DNA from 2 places in the Mesorhizobium sp. 128a genome. Region 1 is predicted to be linked to the other one. Evidence: riboswitches for the same ligand, from Rfam matches in the RefSeq annotation. Region 1 holds a riboswitch; the other holds the start of a gene.

Region 1 (3,011 bases):
GTATCTTGATGAAGGACAAAATATCGCTCGCCATGGCCAGGCGGATCGCCCTTGGCGCGCAGGGTTTTACCGACCCGCGCCCAGGCGGCACACCGGACCGCCGCCACCTCGCCCGCGTGCTCTCGCGCACCGGCCTCTTGCAGATCGATTCCGTCAGCGCCGTGGTGCGCGCCCACTACATGCCGCTCTACTCCCGCCTTGGCCCCTACCCGCTTGCCTTGCTCGACAATGCCGCCGTCACCCGCAAGCGCACCGTGTTCGAATACTGGGCGCACGAGGCCTCGTTCCTGCCGGTCGAGACCTGGCCTTTGATGCGCTGGCGCATGCAGCGCGCCGAGAGCGGCGACGAAATGTATCTGGGGCTGGCCAAATGGGGCCGCGAACATGCCTCCTATATCGAGGAGATCTACCGCGCGGTCGCCGAGCGCGGCCCGATCGCTGCTTCCGCGCTCGAAGGCCAGAAGGGCTCTGGCGGCTGGTGGGGCTGGAGCCACGCCAAGCACGCCTTTGAATGGCTGTTCTGGGCCGGGCGCATCACCACCGCCCACCGTCGCGGCTTCGAGCGCTTCTACGACCTGCCCGAGCGCGTCCTGCCGCAGGCGATCCTCGATATGCCCGTGCCGACAGCGGAGGACGCACACCGCGAATTGCTGCGCATTTCCGCCCGCGCCCACGGCATCGCGACCTCCGGCGACCTGCGCGACTATTTCCGCCTGTCGCCGGCCGACATGAAGGGCCGGCTGGAGGAACTGGTCGAGTTAGGCGAACTGCTGCCGATGCGCGTCGAAGGCTGGGACAAGCCGGCTTACTTCCACCGGGACGCCCGCATCCCCCGAAAAATCGAGGCCCGCGCCCTGCTGGCTCCGTTCGATCCGGTCGTCTTCGAGCGCTCGCGCAGCGAGCGCCTCTTCGATTTCCACTACCGCATCGAGATCTACACCCCGGCCGACAAGCGGCAATACGGCTACTACGTCCTGCCCTTCCTGCTGGGCGACCGGATCGTGGCGCGCGTCGACCTCAAGGCCGATCGGCCCGCCAGCGTGCTTCGCGTCCACGCCGCCTATGCCGAACCCGGCGCGCCGCCTGACACCGTCGCCCAACTCTTCGAGGAATTGAAGCAGATGCAAGGCTGGCTTGAACTGGAAAGCATGCAAATCACGCCGGCCGGCGATCTTGGGCAGCCTTTAGCCGACATCGCCGTGTCGTAGCCGTGCGTTGACACCGCTGCCCGCAAAAGCCTAAATCCGCTCCAGACGGTCCCTTGCCCGCAACGGCAGGGGCTAAGAGGGAATGCGGTGCGAGGTGAAAATCTCAAATCCGCGGCTGTCCCCGCAACTGTAAGCGAAGAGCCAAGGCCGAATGCCACTGGGTAACACCGGGAAGGCGGCTAACCAAGGCGACGACTCGCGAGCCAGGAGACCTGCCGTCTGAGACAAAGTATCCGATCGCCCGGCGGGTTTCCGGGCAAGGAGCCCGGTTTTTGGACCAGAACAGCAGATTTTCGGCTGGCACAGCGGATTTTTCGCCCGCCGATAGCGATGCCTTGTCGGGCGTCACCGTCGTCGTCTGCGCCTCCTGCCGCGACGAGACCGGTTCCGACGCCCATCCCCGCGCCGGCGAACTGCTGGCCGGCGACACGCGCCGCGCCGCATCCGATGACGACATCCGCGTCCGCACCGTCGAATGCCTCGGCAATTGCAAGCGCCGGCTCAGCGCCGCGATCCTGCGCGATGGCTGCTGGAGCTATGTCTTCGGCGATCTGACCGCGACCAGCGGCGCCGATCTCGTCACCGGCGCAAAGCTTTTCGCCACCTCGACCGACGGCCTCATGCCCTGGCGCGGCCGGCCCGATAGCCTCAAGCGCGGCCTCGTTGCCCGCATCCCGCCCCTCGACGTGCTGAAGGACTGACCATGACCGCTTCCGTTTCCCGTGTTCCCTGCACTGTCGTCACCGGCTTCCTCGGCGCCGGCAAGACGACGCTGGTCCGCCATCTCCTCGAAAACGCGGGGGGCAAGCGCATTGCCATCATCGTCAACGAGTTCGGCGACATCGGCATCGACGGCGAGATCCTGAAAGGCTGCGGCATCGACACCTGCCCCGAGGAAAACATCGTCGAACTGGCCAATGGCTGCATCTGTTGCACCGTTGCCGACGATTTCGTGCCGGCGCTCGATCAGATCCTGGCGCTGACCCCGAAGGTCGACCACATCCTGATCGAGACATCGGGCCTGGCTCTGCCCAAGCCGCTGGTCCAGGCGTTCCAGTGGCCCAGCGTGAAGAGCCGGGTGACGGTCGACGGCGTTATCGCCGTGGTCGACGGCCCGGCGCTGGCCGAAGGCCGCGTCGCCAACGACATGGACGCGCTTCAGGCGCAACGCGTGGCTGACGAAACGCTCGATCACGACGATCCGGTCGAGGAAGTCTTCGAGGACCAGATCGCCTGCGCCGACCTGATCATCCTGTCGAAGAGCGATTTGATGGACGCCGCCGGTTCGACCCGCGCCAACGCCATCATCAATGAGCACTCCGCCCGGGCCGTAAAAATCGTGCCGACCGCGCATGGCAAGGTCGACCCCTCGGTGCTGCTCGGCCTCGGCCTCGCCGTCGAGGACGACATCGAGAACCGCAAGTCGCATCATGACGGCGCCTTCGACCACGAGCATGACGATTTCGACACCTTCATTGTCGACATTCCCTCGATCGCCAATCCGGATGACCTGGCAAAGCGTGTCGCCACCGTTGCCGAGGAAGAGAATGTGTTGCGCGTCAAAGGTTTCGTCGATGTCGGCGGCAAGCCGATGCGGCTTTTGCTGCAGGCCGTCGGCCCGCGCGTCAATCATTACTATGACCGCGCCTGGACCGCCGAGGACGACCGCCGCTCGCGCCTCGTCGTCATCGGGCTGAAGGGGCTGAACCGCCCGGCGATCGAGGCTATACTGGCCGGCTGACGCGAAAACACGGGCAGCGATGCATATACTCACGACCACATCCGCCTCGCTCGACGATCTCG
Region 2 (3,011 bases), on a different contig from region 1:
ATCCCGATCGGCCGTTAGCGGCCGAAGAGGTTGCGGTCGGCGCCCTGTGCGGGGGCCTGAGCAGCCGAATCCGACTTCGCAACCGAAGCCGTGTGGCCACTGTCGGTCGACGTAACCGCAGGCTGGTTGGCACCGTTCGAACCATAGTTGTCACTGGCGGCGAAAGCGCTGCCGGAAATGGCCACAACGGCGGCGGCAGCGAGGATAATCTTTTTCATTTCAAATACTCCTGAATTTCTTGGAGATCCCAACAGCGACGGATGGGCCGCCACTCTTTTTGTTTGGATCGGGATCAGCTGTTAATGGCCGAAGAGGTTGCGGTCGCTGCCCTGAACGACGGGCCGCTTATCAACGGGCGCCGACTTCTGAATGGAAGCCGTATACGAGCCGTCAGCCGCTGCGGTGGGCTGGTTCGCTCCATTGGAACCGTAATTGTCGCTACTAGCGAAGGCGCTGCCGGTGACGGCCAAAACGGCGGCGGCAGTGAGGATGATCTTTTTCATTTTTAGCACTCCAGTTTGTCTGTCCGTCTAGCGGCGTGTGGTGGGAGAATTCGCGTCGTTCGGACAGGCCCGATGTGGGAAAGCCAGAGGCTGGTTTCCAATCACGAAGTTGTTCCGGCTGGGCCATGACTTCACCTCTTGTAATTTTCGTAAGCATGCCTACCATCTCGTTTTATGCAAATAATACAAAGCCTTACGTAACAGCGCCATCAGGCTCACCGAGTGTGTCAGGGCGTCAGCGTTCACACCGTCCTGCACGCATTGTCAACAGAAACGAACCGTTCGGTTCGATTTTAGAAATTGCTAATAGTCACTTTTCGATACTGTTGGTCTTTTTTGACCCGGCCAAGAGCCGGATAAGAGGCGATTCGAAACAGCAAAGATCGCTCGCCAAATCAGGATTTCGGCCCCGCAGTCGCCAGCCTATGCGCATGCGATGCGTGTCGCGCCGCATGGAGACGATGTCGCTTTCATGCCGATGTCGCGACCGCTGCCGTGATTAGATGATCGCATCTCAGGTGCCGCTTCGTGACGACGGAGCGGAGAATTGGGAAGCCGGTCAGAATCCGGCGCTGCCCCCGCAACGGTGGTGGAGTTCAAGTCGCAACGGGAGACCACTGGGCGAGAAGCCTGGGAAGGTGTCGCGATGGTCCGCAGGACAACTCCAGAGCCCGGAAACCAGCCCGAGATACTTGAACTCGACTGATCGCGGTGGGCGGTCAAGAGGTGGATAGTGCATGTCCGGCATCGCGCTGGCCTGCAGCCGATCCTTCCTCCATCACCACCAAGTTCAGTCCTTGAACCATGAGGACAGAACTATGGATGCGCGCAACGACATGCAGAGGCTCTTGAACAGCCGTAAGCAAGGTTATTCGCTCGAGCAGCCCTTCTACACCGACCCGGACTACTTCAAGCTCGACATGGAGCTGATCTGGTATCGCGACTGGCTGTTCATCGGCCATGATTGCGAGCTGCCGAAGCCCGGCAGCTATATCACCGTGCAGATCGGCGACTATCCGGTGGTGCTTGTCCGCGACCAGAAGGGCAACATCAACGCCTTTCACAATTCCTGCCGTCATCGCGGCAGCCGCGTCTGCAACACTGAGAAAGGCACGGCGGCGAAGCTCGTCTGCCCCTATCACCAGTGGACCTACGAGCTGGATGGCCGACTGCTGTTTGCCCGCCAGATGGCCGAGGGTTTCGACAAGAGCCAGTTCGGCCTGAAGCCGGTCGCCTGCGAAAGTGTGGCCGGTTACGTCTTCATTTGCCTGGCGAAAGAACCCGCAGACTTCGCGCCGATGCGGGCCATGATCGAACCGTACCTCAAGCCGCACCGGCTGAATGAAGCCAAGGTCGCCTTCGAGAGCACGATCATCGAGAAGGGCAACTGGAAGCTGGTCTGGGAAAACAACCGCGAGTGTTATCACTGCGCCGGCAACCATCCCGAACTGTGCAAGACATTTCCGGAAGCGCCGACCGTGACCGGTGTGCAGGGCGCAGACAGCGACCCGGAGATGGTGGCGCACTGGGCAAAATGTGAGGCGGCGGGCCTGCCGAGCAAGTTCCGCATCGATCCGGCCGGACAATATCGCGCCACCCGCGCGCCGCTGCTGCGCGATGCCGTCAGCTATACGATGACGGGAAAGCGCGCGGTGACGAAGAACCTTTCCGACACCGTTGCCGCCGATCGCATCGGCACCTTGATGCATTACCACTATCCGACGACCTGGAACCACATCCTGATCGACCATGCCGTGACCTTCCGCGTGCTGCCGATCAGCGCCACCGAAACCGCGGTGACAACCAAGTGGCTGGTACACAAGGATGCGATCGAGGGCGTCGATTACAGCCTTGAAGAGCTCACGCATGTCTGGACCGAGACCAACGACCAGGACCGCCGCATCGTCGAGGAAAACGCCTTCGGCATCCTGTCGCCGGCCTATGAGCCGGGCCCCTATTCGGAGCTGCACGAGGGTGGCGTGATCCAATTCGTCGAATGGTACGCGGGCTTCATCGGTCCCCGTCTTGCCGAAGGCGGCCGGCCGGCGCTGCGCAGCGTGGCGTGAGCTCATGTCGCCCAAAAGTGTTTCGCGGTTTTGGGATCATGACATGAGCAGAGCAAAAGGACTTGAGGGATGAATGCGATGACGGATCTTGGGCTCTATCGCCATCTCGACCAGATGGCGCCGTGGAACGACAAGCTGCAGGTGCTGGAAGTGATCGGCGTCAGCGACGAGGCGCCTGACGTCAAGACCTTCACCTTCCGCTCCGACAACCAGACCTGGTTCCGCTACAAGCCGGGCCAGTTCGTGACGCTGGAGCTGCCGACACCGGACGGGCCGCTGATGCGCACCTACACGCTGTCATCCTCGCCGTCGCGGCCGTTTTCGATCGCGGTGACGGTGAAGGCACAGGCCGGCAGCATCGGCACACGCTGGATGTTCGACCATCTGGTGCCCGGCTCGCACGTCAAGGCCTATGGACCGGCCGGCGATTTTTCGTTGCACA

The links. A riboswitch is a leader RNA that binds a small molecule or an ion and turns the genes downstream of it on or off. The one in region 1 is predicted to bind cobalamin.
Region 2: it holds a riboswitch for cobalamin, as region 1 does, so the genes downstream of both, ACWTU9_RS02360 (aromatic ring-hydroxylating oxygenase subunit alpha) here and ACWTU9_RS28030 (DUF1636 family protein) in region 1, are expected to answer to the same signal.

Annotation. Positions count from the first base shown of each region.
Region 1 is NZ_JBSPKY010000022.1:34,831-37,841, reverse strand. It holds gene ACWTU9_RS28035 (winged helix-turn-helix domain-containing protein) at 9-1,208, shown strand; cobalamin riboswitch at 1,238-1,442, shown strand; gene ACWTU9_RS28030 (DUF1636 family protein) at 1,481-1,909, shown strand; gene cobW (cobalamin biosynthesis protein CobW) at 1,912-2,949, shown strand; gene ACWTU9_RS28020 (cobaltochelatase subunit CobN) at 2,969-3,011, shown strand, end outside.
Region 2 is NZ_JBSPKY010000001.1:520,227-523,237, reverse strand. It holds gene ACWTU9_RS02370 (DUF680 domain-containing protein) at 15-218, opposite strand; gene ACWTU9_RS02365 (DUF680 domain-containing protein) at 300-503, opposite strand; cobalamin riboswitch at 1,003-1,204, shown strand; gene ACWTU9_RS02360 (aromatic ring-hydroxylating oxygenase subunit alpha) at 1,322-2,569, shown strand; gene ACWTU9_RS02355 (2Fe-2S iron-sulfur cluster-binding protein) at 2,648-3,011, shown strand, end outside.